Regions from separate parts of the Burkholderia contaminans genome, predicted to be linked through region 2. Evidence: riboswitches for the same ligand, from Rfam matches in the RefSeq annotation. Region 2 holds a riboswitch; each other region holds the start of a gene.
What was found. A riboswitch is a leader RNA that binds a small molecule or an ion and turns the genes downstream of it on or off. The one in region 2 is predicted to bind cobalamin.
Positions count from the first base shown of each region.

Region 1: it holds a riboswitch for cobalamin, as region 2 does, so the genes downstream of both, LXE91_RS01125 (FecCD family ABC transporter permease) here and LXE91_RS13810 (HoxN/HupN/NixA family nickel/cobalt transporter) in region 2, are expected to answer to the same signal.
Region 3: it holds a riboswitch for cobalamin, as region 2 does, so the genes downstream of both, LXE91_RS18645 (TonB-dependent receptor domain-containing protein) here and LXE91_RS13810 (HoxN/HupN/NixA family nickel/cobalt transporter) in region 2, are expected to answer to the same signal.

Region 1 is NZ_CP090640.1:232,941-242,747, reverse strand. Features, by position in the region: gene ilvD (dihydroxy-acid dehydratase) at 1-621, opposite strand, end outside; partial or broken gene LXE91_RS01160 (LysR family transcriptional regulator) at 757-1,669, shown strand; gene lgt (prolipoprotein diacylglyceryl transferase) at 1,759-2,649, shown strand; gene LXE91_RS01150 (SIMPL domain-containing protein) at 2,761-3,501, opposite strand; gene LXE91_RS01145 (EVE domain-containing protein) at 3,683-4,162, opposite strand; RNA gene ssrS (6S RNA) at 4,234-4,415, opposite strand; gene LXE91_RS01135 (cell division protein ZapA) at 4,496-4,810, opposite strand; gene LXE91_RS01130 (hypothetical protein) at 4,807-5,157, opposite strand; cobalamin riboswitch at 5,312-5,562, shown strand; partial or broken gene LXE91_RS01125 (FecCD family ABC transporter permease) at 5,722-6,719, shown strand; gene LXE91_RS01120 (ABC transporter ATP-binding protein) at 6,716-7,531, shown strand; gene cobT (nicotinate-nucleotide--dimethylbenzimidazole phosphoribosyltransferase) at 7,584-8,639, shown strand; gene LXE91_RS01110 (adenosylcobinamide-GDP ribazoletransferase) at 8,629-9,405, shown strand; gene cobC (alpha-ribazole phosphatase) at 9,390-9,807, shown strand, end outside.
Region 2 is NZ_CP090640.1:2,969,851-2,979,657, forward strand. Features, by position in the region: gene LXE91_RS13800 (CSS-motif domain-containing protein) at 1-810, shown strand, start outside; gene LXE91_RS13805 (EAL domain-containing protein) at 807-1,391, shown strand; cobalamin riboswitch at 1,474-1,736, shown strand; gene LXE91_RS13810 (HoxN/HupN/NixA family nickel/cobalt transporter) at 1,920-2,978, shown strand; gene cobW (cobalamin biosynthesis protein CobW) at 3,005-4,093, shown strand; gene cobN (cobaltochelatase subunit CobN) at 4,100-7,909, shown strand; gene LXE91_RS13825 (magnesium chelatase ATPase subunit I) at 7,906-8,991, shown strand; gene LXE91_RS13830 (vWA domain-containing protein) at 9,060-9,668, shown strand; gene LXE91_RS13835 (YaiI/YqxD family protein) at 9,730-9,807, shown strand, end outside.
Region 3 is NZ_CP090641.1:189,020-198,826, reverse strand. Features, by position in the region: gene LXE91_RS18670 (LysE family translocator) at 1-497, shown strand, start outside; gene LXE91_RS18665 (alpha/beta hydrolase) at 528-1,553, opposite strand; gene LXE91_RS18660 (TetR/AcrR family transcriptional regulator) at 1,583-2,254, opposite strand; gene LXE91_RS18655 (GNAT family N-acetyltransferase) at 2,251-3,096, opposite strand; gene LXE91_RS18650 (YdeI/OmpD-associated family protein) at 3,212-3,781, opposite strand; gene LXE91_RS18645 (TonB-dependent receptor domain-containing protein) at 4,019-5,947, opposite strand; cobalamin riboswitch at 6,289-6,481, opposite strand; gene LXE91_RS18640 (helix-turn-helix domain-containing protein) at 6,571-7,629, opposite strand; gene LXE91_RS18635 (hypothetical protein) at 7,796-8,140, shown strand; gene LXE91_RS18630 (Dabb family protein) at 8,130-8,762, shown strand; partial or broken gene LXE91_RS18625 (NADP-dependent oxidoreductase) at 8,812-9,803, shown strand.

The DNA of each region.
Region 1 (9,807 bases), 1.1 Mb from region 2:
CGACGAGCTCATCGTGTTCGCCGTGTACATCCCGCCGCACGACCCCGACGTCGGGCAGGCGTTCTGCTCGACGCCTTCGAAATCCTCCTGCGACATCCGGCCCGCAGTGAATTCGCCGACGGCCTCGAACGACGACACGATCGTCAGGTCCCGGCCTTTCCAGTTGCCCGGGCGGATCGTGCCGCCGTACACGTAGATGCCCGGCACGTTCAGGCGCGCGAGCGCGATCATCCCGCCCGGCATGTTCTTGTCGCAGCCGCCGACGACGACCACCCCATCCATCCATTGCCCCTGCACGCAGGTCTCGATGCAGTCGGCGATCACCTCGCGCGACACGAGCGAGTACTTCATGCCTTCGGTACCCATCGACATGCCGTCCGAAATCGTCGGCGTGCCGAAGATCTGCGGGTTCGCATCGGCCGCCTTCACGGCGGCGACGGCCGCGTCCGACAGGCGCTGCAGGCCGGAATTGCACGGCGTGATCGTCGAATGGCCATTCGCGATGCCGACCATCGGCTTGTCGAAATCGTCCTTCTGGTAGCCGAGGGCGTAATACATCGAGCGGTTCGGCGAGCGGGCCACGCCCTGCGTGATGTGCTTCGAGCGACGGTTGTAAGCCATGGGGGACTCCATCGTTGTCTGGGCAACGCCGGTGAACGGCGCGCCGGTTCGGATCGATCAAGAATGGAGTGTCCGGATTGGGATGTCCAATATATTATTTGTCGCGTATTAAGTCATTTTGCGAATGAGAGAGGCATGGCCGATCCGACTCCCGACCTGCGCCAGTGGCGCTATTTCGTGACCGTCGCCGACGAGCGCCATTTCGGCCGCGCGGCTGAGCGCCTGTCGATGACGCAGCCGCCGCTGTCCCAGGCGATCCGTGCGCTCGAGGATGCGCTCGGCGTCGCGCTGTTCGCGCGCACCAAGCGCTCGGTGGCGCTGACGGCGGTCGGGGCGGCGCTGCTGCCCGACGTGCGCCGGCTGCTTGCCTCGGCCGATGCGCTGCCGCCGCTGGCGCGACGGCTCGCGCGGCGAGGCCGGCTCGCTGTCGCTCGCGTTCGTGTCGACCGCCGATTACGGGCTGCTGCCCGCGCTGCTGCGGGCGTTCGGCGCGCGCTATCCGCAGGTGCGGCTGCAACTCGCGGAGGCGACGAGCGACGTGCAGATCGACGAGCTCGTCGCGGGGCGTATCGACGCGGGGCTCGTCATTCCGCCCGTGCCGCCGCGCCACGCGGCCGGGCTGGCGTACCTGCCCGTCATGCGCGAGCCGCTCGTGGTGGCGATGCCGGCGGCCGCGAGCGATGCGCCGGAAGACGTGCCCGTCCGTCTCGCGGAGGTTGCCGCGTTGCCGCTCGTGATCTTTCCGCGTCGTCTGGCGCCCGGCTTTTATGACATCATTACGGGCTGCTACGGCGCGGCGGGGGAAACGCCGCACATTGGCCAGGAGGCGATCCAGATGCAGACGATCGTCAGTCTCGTGTCGGCCGGCATGGGCGTCGCACTGGTGCCGCAATCGCTGCGTAACCTGCGGCGCACCGGCGTGGTCTACCGGCCGCTTGCCGATCACGCGCCGGTCGTCGAGACCGGCCTCGTGTGGCGCACCGGTGACGTAAGCCCCGTGCTGGCCGGCTTCATCGATGTCGTGCGCGCGCAGGGCCTCGCCACGTGACGTGAACGATGACGCGCCGGTGCCGTCCAACGCGCGGTGCTGCGCGTGTGCGACGGCCGTACCGCATTCGAAAACTTCTTCGCTAACCCATGATCATTCACCCGAATTTCGACCCCGTTGCGATCCATCTCGGGCCGCTGGCCGTGCGCTGGTACGGGCTCATGTATCTCGTCGGCTTCATCGCGGCGATCGTCGTCGGCCGGATCCGCCTGAAGTTGCCGCACGTCGCGGCGCAGGGCTGGACCGCGAAGGACATCGACGACATGATGTTCTACGGCGTGCTCGGCACCGTGCTCGGCGGCCGGCTCGGCTATGTGCTGTTCTACAAGGCCGATTTCTATTTCTCGCATCCGCTCGACGTGTTCAAGGTGTGGGAGGGCGGCATGTCGTTTCACGGCGGCTTCCTCGGCGTGACGCTCGCGATGGTGCTGTTCGCGTGGCAGCGCAAGCGCCACTGGCTGCAGGTCACCGACTTCGTCGCGCCGATGGTGCCGACGGGGCTCGCGGCCGGGCGGCTCGGCAACTTCATCAACGGGGAACTGTGGGGCCGCGTGACCGATCCGTCCGCACCGTGGGCGATGCTGTTCCCGGGCGCGATGCGCGACGATGCGGCGTGGTTGCCGAAGCACCCGGAGCTCGTCGAGAAGTGGCATCTTGCCGACGTGTTCATGCAATACCAGATGCTGCCGCGCCATCCGTCGCAGCTCTATGAAATTGCGCTCGAAGGCATCGCGCTGTTCTTCGCGCTGTTCTTCTTCGCACGCAAGTCGCGGCCGATGGGCGCCGTGTCCGCGCTGTTCCTGATCGGCTACGGGCTCGCGCGCTTCACGGTCGAGTTCGCGCGCGAGCCCGACGATTTCCTCGGCCTGCTCGCGCTCGGCCTGTCGATGGGACAGTGGCTGTCGCTGCCGATGATCCTCGCGGGCGTCGCGCTGATGGTCTGGGCGTATCGCCGCCGGGCGGCGACTGCCGCTGCATGATGCAATGCCGATGCGCGTGCGATCGGCGCGTGCATCGGCACCGTGCAGGTAAACGCAAAACGCCGGCCCTCGGGCCGGCGTTTTTCATTTCGGACTGCCGTGCGCTGCGCGTTACTTCATCTGCACGGAGCCGTTGACGGTGACCGACACGGTGGCCTTGCCGCCCTCGACCGCGATCGGCGCGCTCATCTTTGCGCTGTCCATCGGCGCCGCGGCCATCGCCATCATGCGCGGGTACGGCTGCACGTTGCGGCCGCCGCCCACGTTCACGTCGCGGATCGTGTAGCTGCTGTAACCGAATGCCTTTGCGGCTTCATCGGCGCGGGCACGGAACGACTTGATCGCTTCCGTCGTCAGCTTCTGCTCGGCCGCGCGCTGCGCTTCGGGCGACAGCGAGAACTCGACGTTCGCGACCTGCATCAGGTTCGACAACTGGCCGGCAAGCTTCGACGCGGCAGCGAAATCGCGCGATTCCAGCGCGACCTCGGTGCGGCCACGCCATGCGGAGATCTTGCCGTCGCGATCGGTGCTCGGGTACACGGAGAATGCGCCCGTGTGGGCGGTGACGCCCGATACGCCCTTTGCCTGCGACAGCGCGGCGTCGGCGCGCTGGTTCAATTGCGCGGTGAGGCTGCCCGGATCCTTGGCCTGCTGCTCGTAGAACAGCGTGATGTGGATGATGTCCTGCGGCACGTCGGCGCTGGCTTGCGACGACAGCGACAGCACGCCTGCCGGCTCCGGAAAGTGCGGGTTCGCGGTTTGCGCGTGCGCGGCGGGCGAGGCGAGCGTCAGCGCGACGGGAACGGCGGCGGCAAGGGCGAGCGACAGCGCGAGTGCGGATTTCTTGGTCATTGTTGGACTCCTTGTGCGAGGGCGTGCACGCGGATCGCGCGTGCACGACGCGGGCGTACCGCGCGACGAAAAAAACGACAGCCGGCCTGATCGGCCGACAGCGGTTGCTTAGGCCGCGCGAAAGTGCCGCGAGTTCCGTTGCGGCGGTGCGTACTGACCAGATTTGACCTTTGGCGTGCGCCTACTTCATCAGCTTTTCGGTGATGAAGCGCCATTCGGCGCGCGTGACCGGCGTGATCGACAGCCGGTTGCCGCGCGCGAGCACGCGCATGTCGGCGAGTTCGTCGTGTTCGCGCAGCGCCGCAAGCGGCACGAGCGCCGCAAGCGGCACGAGCGCCGTTTTTTTCACGTAGCGAACGTCGACGAGCAGCCACCGTGGTGCTTCCTGAGTCGACTTCGGATCGTAATAGGGGCTTTTCGGGTCGAACTGCGTGGGGTCGGGGTAGGGCGTCGACGACACTTCGGCGAGGCCCGCGATGCCCGGCTCGGGGCAACTCGAGTGATAGAACAGCACGCCGTCGCCGATCTTCATCGTGTCGCGCATGAAATTGCGCGCCTGATAGTTGCGCACGCCGGTCCACGGCAGCGAGCGCTGCGGTGCGTTGGCGAGATCGTCGATGCTTGCTTCGTCCGGTTCGGACTTCATCAGCCAGTATTGCATGGATCGTGATCGACGCAGAAAGAGGCTGCTACAAAAGAAAACGGCACCGGGCTTCGCCCGATGCCGTTGGATAGGCCCCCGCCTTGGCCGCTAGGCCGGCATCCTGAACCTGAGGTTCAGAATTGGTCGCAGTTAGCAGCACTTCGGGTACATCAGACAGAGTGACGCGCGCGCCCGTGCTACAAATTTCCGCAACCGTGCACATGGCATTGGTTCAAGGAATATATGACCTTGGCGAACCAGGCAGGGAAGCTGACTGAACTGTGTTTCGTTGCGCCAATTTGACCACCGTTGATCGCCGAGATCAAGGGGAATCGACGCATCGATCAAACGTTACTGCGTCTCGTGCTGTGCGAGCACCGCGCCGAGTTGTTCGTTCATCTGGTGCATTGTACGACGGATTTCTTCCGCCGGAAATGCTTCACCGTGGCGCACGCTCGTTTGCAGCCGCAGCAATTCGGACGCGAGCGACAGCGCGGCCATCACTGCGATGCGATCGGTGCCGCGTACCGAGCTGTTCGAGCGGATTTTCGACATTTCGGCGTCGACGCGCGCGACCGCTTCGAGCAGCGCCGCTTCGGTCTCGGCCGAACAGGCGAGCCGATAGGCCTGACCGAGAATCGAGACTTCGATCTGCTTGGTGCTCATGCATGTTCTCCGTGGCTGGCCGCGTCATCGCCATCCGTACGCGCCTGCGCATCCAGCAGGTCGAGCTGGTTGTCGGCTTGCTCCGCACTTTTCGAGCGCGGCAGCTTTTCGAGAATCGCGTTCAGTTTCACCTGGGCGTCGTCGATCTTTGCCGACAGCGTGTCACGCTCGGCCGCAAGTGCATTGCGTTCATCGCGCAGTTGCGCGAGTTCCGCGCGGACAGTGTCCGCATCCGCGCGCAATTGCGCGACCTGCTCCTCGAGCGCGAGCCGTTCCGAGTGATAGCGCTTGTTCAGCGAAATCAGACGGCCAATATTTTGAGATAGGGTTTCGAGTTCGTTGAGCATTTGCTGCGTCCTCTAAAGACCCAGCATTTTAGCGCGGAATAACGCGCAATCCGACATCTGTAACGTTTCCAGTCGTAACACCCCTGCTTCTTGCCGCGAATCGGCGGGTCCCGTGCGTGTCCGGACGCTTCCTTGACGCTCGCGCGACCCGCTCCTAAACTGGCGCCGCCTCGGTGCTCGCGCGTGGAACGCGCGGTTAAACGGGAAGCAGGGCGCGGGCGCCAGACGCTCGCCAACCTGCGCTGCCCCCGCAACGGTAAGCGGCCGCGTCTCGTGACGCAGGCCGGCTCGGGCGCGTTTCGTGTGCAAGTCCTGCATGCGGGCGCGGGCCACTGCGCGTCATCGCGCGGGAAGGCGAGCCGGACCGCCGCCAGCCCGGATACCGGCCGAGACGGGGAGCCCGCACGGGCTTCGTGACGCGCGGCCCGCGGGGAGGCGGGGCGCGCCATGCTTCATGGAATCTTCTTCGATGCTGACCCCAATCGTCCGCGCGGCGTTCAGGTCACGACCGGCCGGCACCCGCAAGCGGGTACGCCGCACGTCGTGTGCGGCGCCGTGCGCGGCATGAGCGCCGCACGCGCTGCCGCGATCTGGGCCGGGCTGGCCGCCATGGTTGCGCTGCTGTTCGTCGCGTCGCTGTCGATCGGCAGCGTGCCGATGTCGCCATGGCAGGCGCTCGCGTCGCTCGTGCCGCATGGCGGCGACGCGCTGTTCGCCGATATCGTCCGCACGCTGCGCCTGCCGCGCGCACTTGCCGGCTTCGCATGCGGCGCGCTGCTCGCGCTGGCCGGCGCACTGCTGCAGGTACTGTTGCGCAATCCGCTCGCGGAGCCGTACGTGCTCGGCGTGTCGGGTGGCGCGGCCGGCTTCGCGCTCGTCGCGATGATCGCGGGCGGCGCGTGGTGGCTCGTCGATGCGTCGGCGTTCGCCGGCTCGCTCGTGTCGGTCGCGCTCGTGCTCGGTCTCGCGCGCCGCGAGCTGGGGCGCGCCGAATCGCGCGATGCGTCGCCGCGGTTGCTGCTCACGGGCGTCGTGATCGCGGCCGGGTGGGGCGCACTCGTCACGCTGCTGCTGTCGCTCGCGCCCGACGCACGCCTGCGCGGGATCATCTTCTGGCTGACCGGCGACCTCAACGGCGTGACCGCGCCGTGGTTCGCGTGGGGGCGCTGCTGCTGGCCGGCTGCGTCGCGCTGCCGGCCGCGCCGCAACTGAACGTGCTGCTGCGCGGCGACGCGACCGCGCTCGCGCTCGGCGTGCCCGTTGCGCGCGTGCGCGTGCGGATCTATCTCGTCGCGTCGCTGGCCGCTGCAGCCGCGGTGACGACGGCCGGCACGATCGGCTTCGTCGGTCTCGTCGTGCCGCATGCGCTGCGGCTCGCCTTCGGCAACGACCAGCGAATGCTGTTGCCCGCCGCGATGCTCGCGGGCGGCGGCGGCGTGATGGCGGCCGACCTGCTCGCACGCACCGTGATCGCGCCCGCGCAATTGCCGGTCGGCGTGATGACCGCGTTGATCGGCGTGCCGGTGTTCCTGTGGATGTTGTTGAGGAGGTCGATGCGATGACGAGGGCCGCACTGCACGCCACGGCCGGCGACATGAGCTGCGCGGCCGTCGGCCTGACGCTGAAGGCCGGCGCGCGTACGCTGCTCGACGGCTTCACCCAGGTGTTTCGTCCCGCCGAGATCTGGTGCGTCGTCGGGCCGAACGGCGCGGGCAAGACGACGCTGCTCGCGACACTCGCAGGGCTGCAGCCGCCGGCCGGCGGACACGTCGAGATCGATGGCCGGCGGCTTGCCGCATGGCCACCCGAGCAGCTCGCGCAGCGCCGCGCGCTGATGCCGCAGCAACTGCACGACGCATTCAGCGCGACCGTGTTCGACACGGTGCTGCTCAACCGTTTTCCGTATCTCGGTGGTTGGGGCTGGGAGCGTGACGGCGATCGCGCGGCCGCGCATGACGCGCTGGCAACGTTCGACCTCGCTGCGCTGGCGTCGCGCGACGTGCTGTCGCTGTCGGGCGGCGAGCGGCAACGCGTCGCGCTCGCCGCGACGCTGTGCCAGGATGCGCCGCTGATGCTGCTCGACGAGCCGCTCGCGCATCTCGACCTGCATCATCAGATCGATTGCCTGACCGCGCTGGCCGCCTGGCTCGACGCAGGCCCGCGCACGGTGCTGTTCTCGTGCCATGATCTGAATCTCGCACGGCGTTTCGCGACGCACGCACTGCTGCTCGACGGTCGCGGCCATGCGTGGGCCGGCCCCGTGCACGACGTGCTGACGCCCGAGCGCGCGAGCGACGCGTTCGGCTATCCGCTCGTGCTGATCCGCGAGAACGGCCGCGATGCGCTGCTGCCGGCGTGGCCCGAGCGACAATGATCTTTCCTTTTTCGATGCGCGGCGCATGCCGCGCCAACGACACGGCTTCCTGATGACGACCCCGACCCACTTCCCGCCGCCGATCGCGCCGCTCGACGAGGTGCTGCGCAAGCGCCTGCAGCACGTGATCGACCACAAGACCAAACCGCCCGGCAGCCTCGGCCAGCTCGAGGCGATCGCGTTGCAGATCGGCCTGATCCAGCATACCGAGCGGCCGGTCGTGCAGCGTCCCGTGATGATCGTGTTTGCCGGCGATCACGGGATCGCCGCCGAGGGCGTGAGTCCTTATCCGCAAGCGGTGACCGCACAGATGGTCGCGAACTTCCTCGCGGGCGGCGCGGCGATCAACGCATTCTCCGGTGTCGCGCAGAGTACGCTCGAGATCGTCGATGCGGGTGTTGCGTCGCCGCTGCCGCTGTCCGACCGGCTGGTGTCGCTGCCGGTCGCGCGCGGCACGCGCAACTTCGCGGCGGAGCCGGCGATGACGCGCGACGAGGCGATGACGGCGCTCGCGGCCGGCGCGGCACGCGTGCGCCTGCATGCGTCGCTCGGCACGAACGTGATCGGTTTCGGCGAGATGGGAATCGCGAATACGTCGTCGGCTGCGTGCCTGATGAGCCGCCTGCTCAGCGTGCCGATCGACGCGTGCGTCGGGCGCGGCACGGGCCTCGACGACCAGGGCCTCGCGCACAAGCGCGCGGTGCTCGGACGCGCGCTCGTCAAGCACTCGCACGCGATTGCGCCGCTCGACGTGCTCGCAACGTTCGGCGGCTTCGAGATCGCGATGATGACGGGCGCATATCTCGCGGCCGCGAGCGAGCGGATGACGATCCTCGTCGACGGCTTCATCGCGACGGCCGCGCTGCTGGTTGCCGAGCGCATCGCGCCCGGCGTGCGCGACTACTGCGTGTTCTCGCATGCGTCGCACGAGGCCGGGCACCGGCGCATGCTCGAGCATTTCGGCGCGAAGCCGCTGCTCGCGCTCGACCTGCGGCTCGGCGAAGGCACGGGCGCCGCGCTCGCGCTGCCGCTCGTGCGTGCGGCCGCCGCATTCCTCACGGAGATGGCGAGCTTCGAATCCGCCGGCGTCGACAATCGTGACGCCTGATCGCGCGCGCGGCGTGCAGGCCGAACTGCGCTACTTCTTCGTCGCGCTCGGCTATTTCACGCGTGTGCCCGTGCCGCGCTCGATCGGCTACGCGGCCGGCGATCTCGACCAGGCCGCCCGCTATTTCCCGCTCGTCGGCGCATGCGTCGGCGCGTGGGGCGCGCTCGTCTATCTCGCTGCGCTGCGCGTGCTGCCGCCGTCGATCGCGGTCGGGTTGTCGATGGCCGCGACGCTGCTCGCCACGGGCGCCTTTCACGAGGACGGCCTGGCTGACAGCTGCGACGCGTTCGGCGGCGGCTATACGCGCGACGACGTGCTGCGCATCATGCACGACTCGCGGATCGGCACGTTCGGTGCGGTCGCGCTCGTGATCTCGCTCGGCGTGAAATGGCAGGCGCTCGCGTCCATGCTGCCGTTGCGTGCCGCGTGGACGATGATCGCCGCGCACGCCGCGAGCCGGGCGGTGGCTGTGAGCCTGCTGATGACGCTCGACTACGTGCGGCCGGAGGGCAAGGCGAAGCCGGTCGCGCAACGAATGGGCGCACGCGCGGCGTGCGTCGCGGCGCTGTTCGGATTGCCCTGGCTGTTCTGGCCCGACTGGCGCATGGGCGCCGCCGCATGCGTTGCGCTCGTGCTCGTGCGCGCGTGGGCCGCCCGCTACTTCGTGAAGCGGATCGGCGGCTATACGGGCGACTGTCTCGGCTTCACACAGCAACTGTGCGAACTGGCGATCTATCTCGTGGTGCTCGGATGGACGTCGTCCTGATCCGTCATCCGGCCGTCGGTATCGAGCCGGGCATCTGCTACGGACGCAGCGACGTGCCGCTCGCTGCATCTGCCGATGCCGGCGCGCAGGCCGTGCGCGCGCATCTGTCGGCACTCCGTGCGCCGCTTCCCGAACAGGTCTGGACGAGCCCGCTGACGCGCTGCGCGTCGGTTGCCGAACGGCTCGCGCGGGCATGCGACGTGCCGCTGCGGCGCGACGCGGACTGGCAGGAAATGGATTTCGGCGCGTGGGAAATGCGGCGCTGGGACGATATCGATCGCGCGGCGCTCGATGCGTGGGCGGCCGATCTGATGCATGCGTGTGCGCATGGCGGCGAAAGCGTTGCGCGGTTTGCCGCGCGGGTCGTGGGTCGGGTCGACGCGGTGGCGCAGTTCGACCGGC
Region 2 (9,807 bases):
ATCGACGTTGTATTCGACTCGGCGGCCAGGACGCTTGCCGACGTCGATGCCTCGCCGTACGCCGCCTGCTCGCCCCAGGATCGGCGCCTGTTGCGATCGGCTTCCGTGCAGTCGAAGTACATCAAGGACGTCGGACGCCTGTCGGGCCCCGATCTGCTCTGCACGACGATGCTGGGCGTGCTGCCCAGGCCCTTTGCGCCGAAGCGGCAGCCATTCCGGCTGACCGACGCGATGTCGGCCTTCTGGACTGTGCCGTTGTTGTCGAGCCCCGACACGCTGGGGCTGGTGGTCGCCGGGGGGAGGGCGAACCTGCTGATGGATCTGGACGCCTTCAGGGTGCCGCCGCCTCCGGGCCTGCACTACGTGATCGAACTCAAGGACCACCCGGCCGCGCTCGTCATCGGACTCGACAAGCGCGGCGTCCCGGCGTACGTCGATGCCGGCCAGGTGCCGGGGTTTCGGGACGGCAAACCATTCTGCTCGGCGCGGGTGCCGCTGTGCACCGTCGTCGTCGTGACGCCGCAGGCGCTCGCGAACGCGCGTCGGCGCGCCGGCTGGCTGCTGGGGATCGCCGCCGGCGCGGCGGGCTGCTGTCTGGGGCTCGGCGCGTGGGTGCTGCACCGGCGCTGGGCCGCGCTCCCGGCGCAGATACGTCGAGCGCTGGCAAACGGGCAATTCGTCCTGCGCTATCAGCCGATCGTTGCGCTGGGCGCGTCATCGCGAATCGTCTCCGCCGAAGCGCTGATCCGCTGGACCGGCGGGCCGGCCGCCCCGACGTGTTCATTGCCGAGGCCGAACGCGCGGGCATGATCGTCGACGTCACGGCGTTCGTCGTACGCACGGTCCTGCGGGAGATGCGCGTGCTGTTCGACAGCAGGCCGGACTTTTGCGTCACCATCAACGCCAGCGCGCCCGAATTGCGGGACGGCAGCCTGATGGCGACGCTGAACGGCTGCTGGCCGGCCGGATTGCCGCGCCGGCATGTCGGCGTCGAACTGACCGAACGGTCGACCGTGGAGCTGCCGGAAATCGTGCCGGCACTGCGGCAATTGCGCGAGCTCGGGCATCCCGTCTACATCGACGATTTTGGCACCGGCTACTCCAGCCTGAGCCTGCTGCAGCATCTTCCGATCGACTACATCAAGGTCGACCGTTCGCTGCTGCCGGTCGCGCCGCAGCATGACGGCACTTCGTTCATTCCGGAGATCCTGGCGATCGCCCGCCGGCTCGGGGCCGGCCTGGTCTTCGAGGGCGTCGAGACCCGTGAGCAGGCGGACATGCTCGACATCCCCGGGCAGTCGATCCGTGCACAGGGCTGGTATTTCGGGCGTCCCGATACCGTCGAAGCGCTGCGCCACGCGATCGCGGCGCAGTCGCCGGGAACCGGCTGAGCCGCTGGACCGAAAAGCCGGCCGCGACGCGCGCTCGCGTGGGCTCGCGGGCCGTCGTCTTGACGCTCTCGGCCCACCCGCCTACACTCGCACGCGTTTTGGTGCTCGCGCGTGCCGCTCCGGCGCGCGCAGTTAAACGGGAAACAGGGAGCCTGCCTGCACCGCAGTCGAGCCAACCTGTGCTGCCCCCGCAACGGTAAGCGAACGCGTCGTGCCCGCCACGACGCAGCGCCGCTTCGCCGCATGCCTGCCGCATGCGGACGACCGCCACTGGATGCCGTGCATCCGGGAAGGCGAAGCGGCGTGTTCGTCAGCCCGGATACCGGCCAGGACGTTGGATCCAGCGCCGCGGGGAGGCGGCGCATCGTCCACGGCCGCAGTACGCCCAGACGTCCGAGTGTTTCCCGCTTCCTCCGCCGAACCGTCCGCTGCATGCACGCGCCGGCGTGGCGTGCGGCGGGCGGCACGGGCAGGGCACGCGGCAGCCGTGTTGGCATTCACCCTGTCGACCGTTCGCAAGGGAGCATCATGCTCGACTCGTTCCTCCGCCTGTTCAACGACAGCCCGTCCGGGCTGCGCGGAAAAATCGCCGCGATCTACTCGCTGCTCGTCGCGTTCAACGTCGCCGCGTGGATCTGGGCCTTCGTCGCGTTCCGCGACCAGCCCGTGCTGCTGGGCACCGCGCTGCTCGCGTACGTGTTCGGGCTGCGCCACGCGGTCGATGCCGACCATATCGCCGCGATCGACAACGTCACGCGCAAGCTGATGCAGGGAGGCCGCAGCCCGCTCGGCGCGGGCCTGTTCTTCTCGCTCGGCCACTCGACCGTGGTGATCGTGATGTCGGCGGCGGTCGCGCTGACCGCGGCGTCGCTCGCGCGCTTCGAGAGCGTGAAGACCTGGGGCGGCGTGATCAGCACGAGCGTGTCGGCATTCTTCCTGCTCGTGCTCGCGGCCGCGAACCTGCTGATCCTGATCTCCGTGTACCGCACGTTTCGCGCGGCCCGTCGCGGCGAGGCGATCGTCGATGCCGATCTCGACATGCTGATGAACCAGCGCGGCGTGCTCGCGCGCCTGTTCCGGCCGCTGTTCCGCCTCGTGTCGCGCAGCTGGCACCTGTATCCGGTCGGCTTCCTGTTCGGCCTCGGCTTCGATACCGCGACCGAGATCGCGCTGTTCGGCATTTCCGCGACGCAGGTTCAGGGCGGCATGTCGTTCTGGTCGGTGATGGTGCTGCCGGCGCTGTTCACCGCGGGCATGACGCTCGTCGACACGACCGACGGCATCCTGATGATGGGCGCGTACCGCTGGGCATACGTGCGGCCGATCCGCAAGATCTACTACAACATGACGATCACGTTCGTGTCGGTGCTGGTCGCCGCGCTGATCGGCGGCATCGAGGTGCTCGCGCTGCTCGCCGACAAACTCTCGCTGCAGGGCCCCGTCTGGGCATTCTCGACGCTGGTCGCCTCGCATTTCGGGATGCTCGGCTACGTCGTGATCGGCCTGTTCCTCGCGTGCTGGATCGTATCGGCCGCGATCTACCGCCTCAAACGATACGACGAGATCGACGTGACGCTCTCGGCCTGACTCCCTCATTCGACACAGGACCTACCATGACCCTACGCAAGCTTCCCGTCACGATCGTCACGGGCTTTCTCGGCAGCGGCAAGACCACGCTGATGCGTCACATCCTGCAGCATGCCGAAGGCCGCCGCATCGCGGTGATCGTCAACGAATTCGGCGAGCTCGGCATCGACGGCGAAATCCTCAAGGGCTGCGGCATCGGCTGCGACGATGCCGACGGCGCGCAGGGCGAAGCGGCGGGCCAGCTCTACGAACTCGCGAACGGCTGCCTGTGCTGCACCGTGCAGGAAGAGTTCTATCCGGTGATGGAAGCGCTCGTCGAGCGCCGCGCGGACATCGACCACGTGCTGATCGAGACGTCCGGCCTCGCGCTGCCGAAGCCGCTCGTGCAGGCGTTCAACTGGCCGACGATCCGCAACAGCTTCACGGTCGACGCGGTCGTAACCGTGGTCGACGGGCCGGCCGCCGCCAGCGGCCAGTTCGCGGAAAACCCGCAGGCCGTCGACGCGCAGCGCCGCGCCGATCCGAACCTCGACCACGAATCGCCGCTGCACGAGCTGTTCGCCGACCAGCTGTCGTCCGCCGATCTCGTGATCGTGAACAAGGCCGATCTCGTCGGCGACGCGGAATTCGCGCAGATCGAAACCGCGATCCGCGACGAGATCCCGCCGCAGGTGAAGATCGTGCGCGCGACGCGCGGCGAGCTCGACCTCGCGATGCTGCTCGGCCTCGAATCGGCATCGGAAGAAACGATCCACCTGCGTCACGACCATCACGGCTCGGCCGACGACGGCGATCACGATCACCATCACGACGATTTCGACTCGGTGGTCGTGTCGGGCGATGCGGGTACGCGCGAAGCGACGATCGCCGCGCTGCAGCGCGTCGTCGAGGCGCACACGATCTACCGCGCGAAAGGCTTCGCCGCGCTGCCCGGCGCGCCGATGCGGCTCGTGATCCAGGGCGTCGGCCGCCGCTTCGACAGCTATTTCGACCGTCGCTGGCAGGACGGCGAAACGCGTGCGAGCCGCTTCGTGCTGATCGGCGAGGATCTCGACGCGGCCGCGCTGCAACGCGCGTTCGACGCCGCATGCGCGGCCGAGCCGCAACAGGCGTAACGCACGATGCATCTGCTGCGCACCACGCCGGGCGGCTTCGTCGACGATACGCAGGGCGTCGTCCGGATCGACCAGCAACCGGCCGACATCGTGATCCTCAGTTCGGCCGACACGACGCTGTCGCTCCTCGCGAGCGTCGTGCCGCGCCTGCCGGCCGGGTTCCCGAGCGTGCGGCTCGCGAACGTCACGTTCCTGCGGCAGCCGGCGTCGGTCGATTTCTACGTCGACGACGTGCTGCAGCATGCGAAGTCGGTCGTGATCGATCATCTCGGCGGCGAGGCGTACTGGCCGTACGGGATCGAGCAGGCCGTGTCGCTCGCGTCGAAGCGCGGGCAGCAGCTCGCGATGTTCTCGGGCGACCTGCAGGAAGACCCGAACCTCGTCGCGAAAAGCACCGTCGCGCCCGACCTGTGCCGGCTGTGGTGGCGCTACCTGCGTGAGGGTGGCGTGCACAACGCCGAGGCGCTGTTGCGCAGCATCGCCTTCCACACGCTCGGGTTCGGCGACGAACCCGAACCGCCGCGCCCGCTGCCGGCCGCCGCGCTGTATCACCCGGCGCGCGACCGCGCGAGCGTCGACGACTGGCGGCCGCGCTGGACGCCCGGCGCGCCCGTCGTCGCTATCCTGTTCTATCGCGCGCACTGGCAGGCGGCAAACACGGCCGTGTTCGATGCACTGGCCGACGCGCTCGTCGACGAAGGGCTGAATCCGCTGCCGATCGCGGTCACGTCGTTGAAGGACGCGGTCAGCCGCGAAGTCATCACGCAGCTCTGCGACACGCACGACGTCGCGCTCGTGCTGAACACGACCGCGTTCGCGGCGGGCGCAATCGACAGCCCCGAGCACGACGTGCTCGCCGGCGACGCGCCGGTATTGCAGGTGATCCTGTCCGGCGGCAATCGCGACGCGTGGGTGGCCGACAACCAGGGCCTGCATGCGCGCGACATCGCGATGCATATCGCGCTGCCCGAGGTCGACGGGCGCATCGTCACGCGCGCGGTGAGCTTCAAGGGGCTCGCGTACCGCTGCCCGCACACCGAGGTCGACGTCGTGCGCTACCAGCCGGACGCCGAGCGGATCGCGTTCGTCGCGGCGCTTGCGCGCGGCTGGTGCCGGCTGCGCACGCTCGACCACGCCGACAAGCGCGTCGCGCTGATTCTCGCGAACTATCCGCAAAGCGAAGGGCGCATCGGCAACGGCGTTGGGCTCGACACGCCGGCGTCCGCGCTGCGCGTGCTCGCGGCGCTGCGCGACGCGGGCTACACGGTGGCCGACCTGCCGCCCGACGGCGGCGCGCTGATCGCGCGGCTCACCGAAGGCGTGACCAACGACGCGGCCGTGCATGCGTTGCGCCCCGCATTCCAGAGCTTCCCGCTGGCCGACTACGTCGCGCGTTTCGCGCGGCTGCCGGCGGCCGTGCGCGATGCGCTGAACGAACGCTGGGGTCCGCCCGAAGCCGACCCGACGCTGCGGCAAGGGCGCTTCACGATCGCCGGCTGGCGCGCGGGCAACGTGTTCGTCGGCATCCAGCCGTCGCGCTCGCGCGGCGAGAACGACTACGCGAGCTATCACGACGCGGATCTCGTGCCGCCGCATGCGTATCTCGCGTTCTATTTCTGGCTGCGCGATGCGTATCGCATCGACGCGGTCATCCACCTCGGCAAGCACGGCAACCTCGAATGGCTGCCGGGCAAGAGCGTCGCGCTGTCCGACGCGTGCTGGCCCGACCTCACGCTCGGGCCGCTGCCGCACCTGTATCCGTTCATCGTCAACGATCCGGGCGAGGGCAGCCAGGCGAAGCGCCGCGCGCAGGCCGTGATCGTCGATCACCTGATGCCGCCGCTCACCCGCGCGGAAAACTACGGTCCGTTGCAGGATCTCGAACGGCAGGTCGACGAATACTACGAAGCGCTGATGGTCGATGCGCGGCGCGCGAAGCTGCTGCGCAAGACGATCCTCGCGACGATCGCCGAGCATCGGCTGCACGACGAACTGAGCGTGTCGCCGCCGCGCGACGCGGGCGACGAGGATGCGCTGCTCACCCGCGTCGACGCGTGGCTGTGCGAACTGAAGGAAGCGCAGATCCGCGACGGGCTGCACGTGTTCGGCGAATCGCCGGCCGAGCGCCAGCGTCGCGACACGCTGCTCGCGCTCGCGCGTTTTCCGGTCGGCGACGGCAAGGGGGCGCGCGCCGGGCTGATCGGCGCGCTCGCACGCGATCTCGCGCTCGGCGATGACTTCGATCCGCTCGCGGCCGACTGGGCCGCGCCGTGGGTCGGCCCGCGTCCGGCGGTCCTGCAGGCGCTCGACGCATCGCCGTGGCGCCATGCGGGCGATACACGCGAGCGGCTCGAACGGCTCGCGCAGCAATGGCTCGACGGGCTGTGCGCAGCCGACGGCCGCGACACGTGCACCGGCACGCCGCCGCCCGGCGACTGGCCGCATACGCTCGCCGTCATCGAACGCGTCCGCGCGACGCTGTTGCCCGCGCTCGATGCGTGCGGCGGCGAGGAAATGCGCCAGCTGCTGCGCGGGCTCGACGGCCGCTTCGTGCCGCCGGGGCCGAGCGGCTCGCCGTCGCGCGGCCGCCCCGACGTACTGCCGACCGGCCGCAATTTCTACTCGGTCGACACGCGTGCGGTGCCGACGCAGGCCGCGTGGTCGCTCGGCCTGAAATCCGCGCAGCAGCTGATCGAGCGCCATCTGCAGGATCACGGCGACTATCCGCGCGCGATCGGCCTGTCGGTCTGGGGCACGGCCACGATGCGCACCGGCGGCGACGACATCGCGCAGGCGTTCGCGCTGCTCGGCGTGCGGCCGAAATGGGCGCACGGCAGCCACCGCGTGACCGACTTCGAGATCCTGCCGATCGAGATCTTCGACCGGCCGCGCATCGACGTGACGCTGCGCGTGTCGGGCTTCTTCCGCGACGCGTTCCCGAACCTGATGCACCTGTTCGACGCGGCCGTGCAGGCGGTGGCCGCGCTCGACGAGCCCGAGGCGCTGAACCCGATCCGCGCGCGCATCGAGCGCGAACGCGAGAAATGGGTGGCGCAGGGCGTGGCGCCGGACGAAGCGCGGCGCCGCGCCGGCTGGCGCGTGTTCGGCGCGCGGCCGGGCAGCTACGGCGCGGGCCTGCAGGACCTGATCGACCAGCGCCGCTGGCAGACCGACGCCGATCTCGCCGATGCCTACCGCCAGTGGGGCGGCCATGCGTACGCGCAGAACAGCGCGGGCGACGCCGGGGCCGACGTGTTCGGCGAGCGGCTCGCGACGATCGACGTCGTCGTGCAGAACCAGGACAGCCGCGAGCACGACATCCTCGATTCGAACGACTACTACCAGTTCCAGGGCGGGATGACGGCGGCCGTGCGGCACCTGTCCGGGCAGCAGCCGAGCATCTACCACGGCGACCACGCGAACCCGGCCGCGCCGAAGATGCGCACGCTGCGCGAGGAAATCGCGCGCGTGATCCGCTCGCGCGTCGTCAACCCGAAATGGCTCGACGGCGTGAAGCGACATGGTTACAAGGGCGCGGCCGAGCTGGCCGCGACCGTCGACTACCTGTACGGCTATGACGCGACCGCGCGCGTGCTGTCCGACCACCAGTACGCGCTCGTCGCCGACGCGTACCTGTTCGACGACGCCACCCGCGCGTTCCTCGAGCGGCACAATCCGAAGGCGCTGCACGGCATCTGCGAACGCTTCGTCGAGGCGATGCAGCGCGGCTTGTGGCAGCAGCCGGGCAACTATCGCGAACGGATCGAAGCGGTCTGGCTCGCGAGCGAACAACTCCAGGAAGGAGGACGGCGATGACCGATCCGACGACGCACCGCGCCCGCGCGGTCTTTCCGTTTGCGGCGCTGGTCGCACAGGACGCGTTGCAGCAGGCGCTGCTGCTCGCCGCGATCGACCCGTCGCTCGGCGGCGTGCTCGTGAGCGGGCCGCGCGGCACCGCGAAATCGACTGCGGCGCGCGGCCTCGCGGAGCTGTTGCCCGAAGGGCAGTTCGTCACGCTGCCGCTGTCGGCGAGCGACGAGCAGGTGACGGGGACGCTCGATCTCGCGCATGCACTCGCCGAAAACGGCGTGCGCTTCCGGCCGGGCCTGCTCGCGCGGGCGCATCTCGGCGTGCTGTATGTCGACGAAGTGAACCTGCTCGCCGACGGGCTCGTCGATACACTGCTCGACGTCGCCGCGAGCGGCGTGAACATCGTCGAGCGCGATGGCGTGTCGCACGCGCACGATGCGCGCTTCGTGCTCATCGGCACGATGAATCCGGAGGAGGGCGAGCTGCGTCCGCAACTGCTCGACCGCTTCGGGTTGATGGTCGAGCTGGAGAACTGCTTCGACGCCGCGCAGCGCGAGCGGATCGTGAAGGCGCGGCTCGCGTTCGATCTCGATCCGGATGCGTTCCGCGCACGTCATGCATCCGCGCAGCGCGAACTCGGCAGCCGCATTCAGGCGGCGCGCGCCCGGCTGGCGGCGCTCGATTTCGACGATGCGGTCCATGCGCGCGTCAGCGCGCTGTGCATCGCCGCGGCGGTCGACGGGCTGCGTGCCGATCTCGTGATGCTGCGCGCGGCGCGCACGCTCGCCGCGCTGGAGCAGGCCGACGCTGTGACGGTGTCGCATGTCGAGCGGGTGGCCGACGCGGTGCTGCGGCACCGGCGCCACGCGGGCGCGCCGCCCTCGTCAGGCGCGCCGCAACGCGACGACGAACGCAACGATCGCTCTGCGCCCGATGTGCCCGATGTGCACGATCGCCCCGACGATTCGTCTGATATGGCGAAGAACGATGCCACCGCATCGCAGGGCGACTGGGGCTACCTGCCACCCGAGCCGGCCGGGCTGCGCGAAGTAAAGGGCGTGGTGCCGCTGCCGCTAAAAAAACGCTGAGCCATCGAGCCGGCGCCGCCGCGAACCCCGTTCGCGGTCCTCGATGGCAATCAGGCGCAGCCGCGCGCGTGCCTGGCACGGTGCGCGCCGGCACGGCCGTGGCATGGCCCGCGACGCTCGCCGCGAAACGCGGCAGCGCGCTGCATCGCGACCATCTGCGCTTCCGGAAACACGCCGGCACGCCGCACGCACTGCAATGCTTCGTGCTCGACTGTTCGGCGTCGATGCTGTCGCACGCGCGGCTCGCGTTGGCGAAGGGGCTGATCGTCGCGTATTTCGACCAGGCCGCGCGCGACCGTGTCGAAACCGCGCTGATCTGCTTCGGCGGCCATGGCGCCGTGCGGCGCTTCGGCCCGGCCGTGCCGCGCTGGTGGAATGCGCGCTGGCTCGAACCGGTCGAAGGCGGCGGCGGTACGCCGCTCGCGGACGGCATCGCGGCCGCCGCGCAATTGCTCGCGCGCGCGGCGCGGCGTGAGCCGGCCACACAGCGCTGGCTGTGGGTGCTGTCCGACGGACGCACGCGCGAGATGCCCGCGAAACCCGCGGCGGCCGATCACGTCGTGTTCGTCGACTTCGACGATGCGGCCGTGCGGATCGGGCAGGGCGCGCGGCTGGCCGACGCGTGGGGCGCGCAGTGGGTGACGGCCGACGCGCTGTGCACGGGCCGCGCCGGCTGATGGCCGGCCGGCGGTGCGCTATGATCGCCGCTTCTGCTTCAACCCATTGGAAAACCCCGCCATGCAAGTACTCGTCGATGCCGACGCGTGTCCCGCCGTCATCAAGGACATGCTGTTTCGCGCCGCGCGTCGTGCCGAA
Region 3 (9,807 bases), on a different replicon from region 2:
CCGATGCGATCTACGGCCTGCTCGGCGCGCTCGGCATCGCGGGTATCGTCACGGCGTTCCCGATGCTGACCGTCGGCCTGAAAATCGGCGGCGGCGCGTTTCTCGTGTGGCTGGCGTGGACCATCACGCGCCAGGCGCCGCCCGCGTCGACGGCGCAGCGCGACCTGCCGCGCACGTCCGTCCTGCGCGATTTTGTGACGACGTTCGGCCTGACGCTGTCGAACCCGATGACGATCCTGTCGTTCGTCGGGATTTTCGCGGCGCTCGGCCCGCTGTCGGGGGCGCGGGAAGGGACGGTGTGGCCGGCCGTGGCGCTGATGGTCGCCGGTGTGTTCATCGGTTCCGCGACGTGGTGGCTATGCCTGAGCGGTACGACCGCCGCGCTGCGCACGAAGATGTCGTTCGCGTTCATGCACGGGCTGTCGCGCGCGTCGGCCGCGGTGATCGCGGTATTCGGCGTGATTCAGGTGGTCGCGGGCGTGCGCGGGGTCATTTAGCGCAGTGCGTCGAGCGGATCGCGTTGCCGTTCATCGATCGGCGCTCGACGGCTTCGATTCAACGTCCGACGCCGGCAAATGCGCATGCACGAAGCGCGCGATTTCCTGGCTCAGCTCCCTGTCCTCGGGCGCGCCCATGAACCCGCCATGCGGCATCCCTTCGAATACGTGAAGCTCCGTCGGCACCTGCGCGCGCCGCAACGCGCGATGCAGGCGCACCGCGTTCGACAGGAACAGGTCGCGCGTGCCGCTCTGGATGAAGGTCGGCGGAAAGCCGGCGGAGAAATCGCCGAACAGCGGCGACAGGTACGGATGCGCGAGATCCGCGCCGTTCGCGTATAGCAGGTTGTTCGGCATCAGCGACGCGGGCAGCATGACATCGACGAGACGGTTGGTTTCGAAGCTGTCGCCGGATTCGGTCAGGTCGACTTCCGGCGACAGCAGCACCAGCGCGGCCGGCAGCGGCAAGCCTTCGTCGCGGGCGCGCAGCACCATCGCCGCGGCGAGGTTGCCGCCCGCCGAGCGTCCGCCGATGACGATGTTTTCCGGCGCGTAGTGCTCCAGCACATAGGCATAGGTCGAGATGCAATCATCGAGCGCGGCCGGATACGGATGCTCGGGCGGCAGGCGATAGTCGACGCCGTAGCATCGAATGCCGAGCCGGTCGGCCTGCATCTGCGCGCCGGCGCGACACGCGGCGCCGCCGCCGAGCACCAGCGCACCGCCATGCAGATCGATGTATGCGCATTCGCTGGACGCTGCTGCTTCGGGCGTGGCGACATGCACGTCCGCCGCGCCGGCCCGGATCGTCTCCACGCTCGAACGCAGAGAGCCGCCGAGCTGCTCGATGGCCGCCGCGTAGTGCGCATCGGCGGCCGCCTTGACGCGCATCCATGCATCGAAATCGTCCGGGGACGGCATCACGTGCAGCGCGTTCAGCGGCACGCCGTCGCTGCCGACCAGTCGTTGCAATGCGGTGCGCGCTTCGTCGCTGATCGACGTCGGGAAGGGGATGACGCGGCTCGGCAGGACGACGCCGTCAGGTTTGTCTTTCATCGGTTCGGTTCCGTTGGACGTTGCGCGAGTCATGCGGCAGCAGGCCAGTGGCGCAGCATCACGTCCAGTGCATCGAGACTGCGCGACCACGACGCGTCGGAAGCCGGTGCGCTGTGCGCGAAACCGCCCGCGCTTTCGAGCGTGACGTAACCCATGAAGAAGCCGCCGAGCAGGCGGATCGCATGCGTTTGCTCGGCTTCCGGAATGGCGTAGCTGCGCAGCACGGCCGAGGTCATCCTGACGAGCTGGCCGCCCGCGCTTGCGGCGGCGCGTTCGGCGCTTACCGGGTGGCGCGCTGCGGCGAAGCGACCGGGGTGCTCGCGGGCGTAGTCGCGATAGACGTTGGCGAGGGCGGTGAGCGCGTCCTTGGCGGTGCGGCCGGCCAACGCGTCGGTCGCGCGATCGGCGAGTTCCTTCAGCGCGAAGAGTGCGATGCGGCTCTTGAGGTCGTCGAAGCTCGGGACGTGGGAGTACAGGCTGGCCAGTTTGACGTCGAAGTGACGCGCCAGCGCCGCGCCGGTCAGGTGCTCGAAGCCCGTTTCATCGGCGAGTTGCGCGCCGGCTTCGACGAGTTTGTCCAGGGTGATGCCGGCACGTGCCATGGCGAATACTATTCGAATTAGCGAAAAGGCTAATTGTATTAGGTTTTGGGTTGACGTCAATTTCCCGAATTCGGCCGCCGCCATGTTGGCAACGATCACCCCAGCTCGAACGACGTCACCCCGAACACGCGATCGATCGCTATCTCCGGCGCTTCTTTCGTGTACATCCGTGCGGTTTCGAACACGCTCGTCATGCCGTGCCGTTCGGCCAGCGCGACGGCCGCAGGGTTCGTTTCCGGCACGTCGAGCACGATGATTTCGCCGGGCATGCGCGCTGCCAGCGCGCGAAACAGCCCGGTGGCGACGCCCGCATCGTCGGCGAAAAGCGGGCCGATCTTGCAGCCGGTCCTGCAACGGCGCACGACACCGTAGCCGGCGACACGGCCGCCGCTGATCGCCGCGAGCGCAACGGCATCCGGCTGCGCGATCCAGGCGGAGACGAAACGCTCGCGCGCCGCGGGAAAGCACGCGCGATCGTAGGCCAGCAACTGCTCGGACGGCACGTCGGCCGCCGCTACCACGTGCGCGCACCCGATGCCGTCCACGCGTCCCTCATAGCGGATGTTGCGGTAAGCAAGCTCGAATCCGGACTTCCTGTAGTTCGCCTGCTGGGCGACGACGCCATCGAGCCCGATGTTACGGTCTCCGAGGTAACGCATGCCGTGCTGCCAGGTTCGGATACCGAAGCCTTTGCCGCGAAACCCGGGTTTTACGATGTAGAGGCCGATGAAGCCGAAGCGCTCGTCATAGGCGACAGCAGAAAGGCACGCGACCGGCTCGCCGCGCCAGACGCCGATAAAGAACCCGGCCGGGTCAGCTGCCCTGAAACAGGAAGGATCGTGCAGGCCGGGGTTCCAGCCTTCCGCCGCGGCCCATTCGATCGACATGGCGACCTCGTCGGCCGACATGGTGCGCACGATGAAGTCTCCGCCTTGGTCCATGGTTCACCTCCAGTCGCTGCGTTCACTGATTGCGCGTTGCGGTACCGGCTGCGGCGCCGAAGCAGCCATGACGGGCGATATGCGCCGTTTGGCCCCATTCTCGTCAGCGAAAAATCTATGGATGGATGGTTTCGCCGCGATTCAGCATGTCGATGAATTCCCGGATTTTGCGCGCCCGTGTTTCCGGCTTTTTGGCATGCTGTATCCGAAACAGGATCGCATATCGGTTACGGCTGTTCAGTGTTGCGAAAAACGTGCGGGCTTCCGGATTGGCGTCCAGGGCCGCCTGCAGGTCGTCGGGCACGATCGAGTTGCTGGCCGACGTATAGGCAGCCTGCCAGCGGCCGTCCTTTCTGGCTTTCTCGATTTCGCGCAAGCCGGGCGGGCGCATCCTGCCGGCGGCGATCAGCGCTTCAGCCCGGTCCGTGTTGAGTTTGGACCAGATGCTTTTTGCGGAGCGCGGGGTGAAGCGTTGCAACCAGTATTGCTCGCTCTCAGCCCGTTTTTGACCATCGATCCAGCCATGGCAGAGGGCGCTTTCCAACGCCTGTTCGTAGGTGATGGTTCGCTGCGCGGTGCCTTTTTTCGCCAGACGCAGCCATGTTCCGTCCGACGTGCTGCCGTTTTGCTCCAACCAGTTTTCCCATTCGATCTGGCTGGTCAATGTCAGCGCGCATTCGGTCATGTCACTGTCCTGAATGGTGGAGTCCATGTGCGGGGAAGGCGTCCGCAGTCTAACAGCGTTGACACGGACAGCAACGTGCGCAGTGCGACGAAAGACCGACGGCTCGGTAGTCGTCGGTCCATCGCCCGGTTTTGGGGTGGCATCACCCGTTTCACGAACCCGGCGGCGCAGGCATCGGATGCACCATGTCAAACGAGAGGCCTTGCCACCTGTCCGGCCAACGCCTCCCCATTCCCGTCAGAACGTATAACTCACCTTCCCGAACGCCGTCCGCCCGAGCGTGTTGTACCCATACGCGGTCATGTACTGCCGATCGAACAGATTCGACACCGTCGCCGACACCGTCAGGTGCGAATTGATCCGGTACGACGCGCGCAGGCCCACCGTCAGGTACGAAGGCAGATAGGTCGAATTCGCCGGATCGTCGAACGTCGTGCCGCCATAAAGCAGCGACGCCCCCGTGCTCAACGCATGCAGGTGCAGTTCGTCCCACGTGTGATCGATGTTGAGGCTGACCGTCTGGCGCGGCCGGCGGTTGAGCCACGAGTCGTTGGTTTCGTCCTGCGGATTCAGGATCCCGACTGCCAGGCTTACCGGCGTCGAGCGGCCGATCGTCCCCTTGTACGACAGGTCGATCCCGCGAATATGCGCGCGGCCGATGTTCATCGGCGAGAACGTCGCCGGGTTGTACGCGATCAGGTTGGTGACGCGCGTATCGTAGATCGCGGCCGTGAACGTGCCATACGACGTGTTCGCATCGATCGCTGCCTCGACCGACGTGTTGCGTTCCGGGCTGAGGTTCGGATTGCCGTAGCCGGGGTAGTACAGGTCGTTGAACGACGGCAGCTTGAACGCATTGCCGTACGACGCGCGCGCCGTGTATACCGGCGTGATCGCCCACGCGAGCGCCGCGTTACCCGTATTCACCGACTGCCCGGCGATGATTTCATGACGCCCCGCGAGGAACATCGTCACGCTGCCGAGCGTCGCCGACTGGTGCAGCGAGAACGCGGAATCGTTGCGCGTCGGCACGCCGTTCGGAATGTCGACAGGCAGGAATGCCTGCTCGCGCGTGAAGTCGTATGCGAGCTTGGTTTCGCCCGACAGCGGCAGCCCGAACAGATGGAATCCGCGCTCCTGGTGCGTCAACGACGTCGACGTGCTGATGCGCTGCGAGTTGATCTGGTCGGTCGGGATGGCCGGATCGCTCGCGTAGATGAACCCGCGATCGTTCGCATAACCGAACGACTGGTCGAACTGCGTGTCCGGCGTGATGTCGAGGTGGAACGCGATACCGGTCGTCAGTTGATGATCGAGCTGGCGGTTCGCGTAGCCGCTGTTGTCGTAGGACAGATCGGACCGGTGATACAGCGCGAACGTCGAGATCGACCAGTTGTCGCGTGCGTAGCCGACGCGCGCATCGAGATCCTGCGCATGGTACGGGTTGCGGCCCGCCTCGTGCCCGTATGCGAAGGGGCGCGTCGCGTCGATGCCGGCCGTGTTGTACGAGTGCAGGCCCAGCGAGTAGGTGAGCCCGCCGAGTGCGGCGAGCGGCCCGGTCGACGGCACCGTGCCCGACGTGCGCAGTTGCGTGTCGAACGCCTTGTTCGACCCGCCGCCGAACGACACGGTGGTCTGGTTCGGCTGGTTGGCCGCGCGGCGCGTGAAGAGCTGCACGACGCCGCCCATCGCATTGGCGCCGAACGACGCGGCGGCCGGCCCCGAGATCACTTCCACACGTTCGAACGCTTCGGTCGGCAGGTCGGCCCACGGCGCGATGCCGGTGGTCGGCGAGCCGATGCGGATGCCGTCGATGAACACGGCGACCTGGCTGGCCGACGAGCCGCGGATGCTGACCGACGCGGACGAACCGGGGCCGCCGTTCTGCGAGACGGTCACGCCGGGCAGCGTCGCGAGCGCCTGCGTGATGCTCGGGTCGCTCGGCGACAGCCGGTCGAGATCGGTGCGCGTGAGCACCTGGGTCGTCGCATAGCGCTGGTCGAACGACTCGGGCAGCCGGCGTGTGTCGGTGACGTTGATCGTCGGCAGGTCGGCGGCGTCGGCGGCCGGGGCCGGTTGCGCAACCGTGGTGTCGCCGGCGGCGTGGGCGAGCGGCGAGAGAAGCGCGGTCGCGGCGGACGTGGCAAGGAGGTGTCGAATCTTCATGAGGCTGTCGTTGTGGTCGGGCTGCGCATGCGTCGATCGTGAGCGCGCGGCGGCAGCACCGGTTTTGTTATCCGTGATCGGGCTATCGCGCGGCCGGGTCGAGCGGGCCGCGGTCGCGGGCGTCGGCGCGGCACATGCCGGCGGACGCGATCGATAGGGAGCGGCGCGCGCGAGCTGGCGGGCCGTGCATGCCGGCGGTGTGCCGGCGCGACGCTTCCGGTGAGGAAGCAGGTGCGGTAACAGTGGACATCGGGCGGATCCTGAGGTCGGGCCGTCCATGCAACGGGCGACCGCCAATGGCGGTGCCTGGCGCGCCGGGACACCCCGCCCGGTGCGGCTGCTTGGACCTCGGGTCGATGGCAGGTCTCCTGGCTCGCGGGTCCTGATTCGTGCCGGCCTTCCCGGTTTCCCAGTGGCATGCAGTGGCACGGATTCGCCGCTCACAGTTGCGGGGGCAGCCGCAGATTCGAGGCGCGGCCTCTCCTGCGTTCCCTTTTGATCCCATCCCTGGGAACCATCAGCGCGCAAGGGTAATGGCGTGCGCTCCGGCGCGTCAATTGTCGGGCAGCCCGCGGATGCGAAAAAACGTCATCGATGCGCAAAAACTTTCGAAATCCTGTCTTTCATGCGTCGATGGCGCGTTTCATGTCTGACGAAATGGCGTGGTTTGCTGCCATGCAATCGCGCCGGAACCGGGTCGGGGCGACACCTGTCCACCTGACGAACGCGCGGCGGAAGGCTTCCTCGCCGCCGAACCCGAGATGCGCGGCGATCCGCGCGACCGGCCAGTCCGACTCGCGCAGGCAGCGTTGCGCAGCCTCGGCGAGACACTGCTCCCGCAGCACGTGATAACCGCTGTCTTCGGCCGCCAGCCGCCGCCGCAACGTCGCCTCGCTCACGCCGAGCCACCCGGCCAGCTCGGCGAGTGCCGGCAACGCCTGCTCGTGCGCGAGCGCCGCATCGAGAAAGCCGCGCACCTGCTGCGCCCACGACACGACGGCCGGCGCCGCATCGATCAGGCGAAACGGAAAATCGACGAGAAACGCGTCGAGCTCGGCCGGCTGCCGGATCACGCGGCACTCGAGCCGCCCCGCATCGAATGCGAAGCCGTAGCTCTTGCGGCCCACCTCGACCGGCGCGTTGAACAGCCCCAGCAAAGGCATCGCGTCGTCGCGGCGCGGATGGCCGAGCCACACGTCGGTCGGCCGCAGCGGCTGCCCGATCAGCCAGCCGAACAGCTGCAGATAGCAGAACAGCCCTGTCAGGTCGACGAGGCACGCGGCCGGGCTGCGTGTGCGGCGCAGCGAATCCATCCGGAACGTCGCGCGCCCGTCACGCACGGCGAGCGACAGCGCGCCGGCGCGCGGCGTCAGCATCTCGCCGAATTCGCGCGCGCAGCGGATCGCGTCGTCGAGCGTCGCGCAGCTCAGCAGGCAGCGGCACATCAGGTCGACTTCGCGCTTGCGCATCGGCGGGTGGCCGTCGCCACGCGCGACCTGCGCCTCGAGGCGTTCGATCGCGTCGCGGTACAGCGCGACGAAATCGCCGGGCGTCGCTGCCGGTTGCGGCGGCTGCGCGTCGCGGTCGGCCGGCGGCGCGCCGCTGCGCGTGAGTTCGCTCAGCAGGCGTGCACCGAGGCCCGGCAAGATGCGGCCGCGGGCCGGCATGGCGCGCTGTTTCATGAGTCTCCCGATCTGAGCGTTGTGACAGGGGTCGGTGAGCGCGGTGGTAGGGGTCCGACAACCGTCGCCACGCAAGAATGCTATCCACGCCGACCGCCTTCGGCCTCACCGAAACGGCGTAGGCACGCTGCGCATCCTGTAACGAACGACCCCGGACGACACGCGAATGATCCAGATCGTAGACGAAATCACGCTCGCGCCCGAGCGTATTCCCGATGTGCTTGCACTGCTGCGCGACCGCTACCTGCCGGGCCACGCGGCGCGCGGGCTGACGGCAACCGGCCGCTGGGTGTCGCCGCCCGTCGCGGTGCCGGGGCAGTGGAGCACGCTGTGGCTGACCTGGCACGTGGCCGACGCGCCGGCCTACTACCGGATGCGCGCGCTGACGGATGCCGACGTGGTCGGTTTCTGGATGGCCGTCGACGCGCTGTGCGACGTGCGCCGCCGCCATGTGATGACGGACGCCGATGCGCCGCTTCCCGCGCTGACGGAGGTCGATCATGCGGCATGACACGGCACAGGTATTCGTGTCGGCGGATTGCGATGCGGGCGCGATCGAGCATGCATTGCACGCAGCCGCGCACGCGCGGGCCGGCACGAAACGCGTGGCATTGGCACGCAATCTGGACGGCAGCTGGGGCGCGGGAGACTACACGCTCGACGTATTGCGCGACGAGTCGGCGGCCGACGGTACGGTGGATTTCGGCGCATTGGCTCGATTGCCGGGCATCGAGCGCATCGACGGCGCTCGATGCCGCGCGATCGGCGGCGGCCTGCGCGAACCGGCGCTGCGCGAGGGCGTGTGGCGCACGCTGATGCTGCGCACGCCGCCGCAGGCCGGCACAGTGCGGATCGCCGCGCTCGAACGCGAACTGCTGCAGATGCCCGCGTTCATGCCCGGCATCCGCAACTGGCGCCTGAGCCGGATCGAGCCCCCCGGCGCATGGACGCACGTGTGGCAGCAGGAATTCGCGCACGTCGGCGATCTGCTCGGCGAATACCTGATGCATCCGTATCACTGGGGCTGGGTCGACCGCCGGTTCGACGCCGAAAGCCCCGACTGGACGGTCGATGCGATCTCGCATGCGTTCTGTCCGCTCGCGTCGAGCCTGCTGGCGGATACGGCGGCCTGACGCGCAGCCCACATCAAGCTGACGTCAAACCAACCCTGGAGACACGAAGATGCGAGCCCTGTTGATCGACCGCGTCGGTCATTCCGACACCTTGCGAATGGCCGACGTGCCGGCCCCGACGCCGGGCCCCGGCGACGTGCTGATCCGCGTGGCCTGCGCGGGCATCAATCCCGCCGACTGGAAATGCCGCGAGGGCTACCTCGGCGCATTCATGCAGTACACGTTTCCGTTCGTGCTCGGTTTCGACGCGGCGGGTGTGGTGGAAGCGGTCGGCGAGGGCGTCGACGGATTCGAACCCGGCATGCGCGTGTTCGCGCAGACCGACGTCGGCGCGGGGCGCTGGGGCGCGTATGCGGAATACGTCGCCGTGCGTCACGACTCGGTCGTGCGCGTGCCCGACGCGGTGAGCCTGGCGGAAGCCGCGACGGTGCCGACGCCCGCGCTCGCCGCATGGGCCGGCCTGTTCGACGACGGCGGGCTGCAGGCGGGCCAGACCGTGCTGGTACACGGCGGCGCAGGTGCGGTCGGCACGTTCGCGATCCAGCTGGCGGTGCAGGCCGGCGCGCGCGTCGCGGCGACGTGTTCGGCGCGCAACCGCGAGACGGTCGAAGCGCTGGGCGCGGCGGCGAGCATCGACTATCGCGCGCAGGACATCGCCGAGGCGCTGCGCGCCCGGCGCCCGGCGGTGTCGACGTCGTGCTCGACGCGGTCGGCGGCGGCACGCTGGCCAATGCACTCGACCTGCTGGCGCCGGGCGGCACGCTGGTGAACATCATGACGCTCGCGGCCGGCGATGCGGAGCGGCTCGCCGCGACGGCGGCCATTGCCGCACGGCGCGGCCTGCGCACCGCGATGACCTACAGCCGGACGCCGAGCGGCGGCACGCTCGGCCGGATCGCGGCGCAACTGGAGAAGCGCGTGCTGCGCGTGCCGCGTTTCGATCGGTTTCCGCTCGAACAGGCGGCCCGCGCACTCGATCTCGTTCAAACGGGCGAGGCGAAAACGAAGCTGGTGCTTCATGTTGCGGATATCGCCCGCTGAGCGG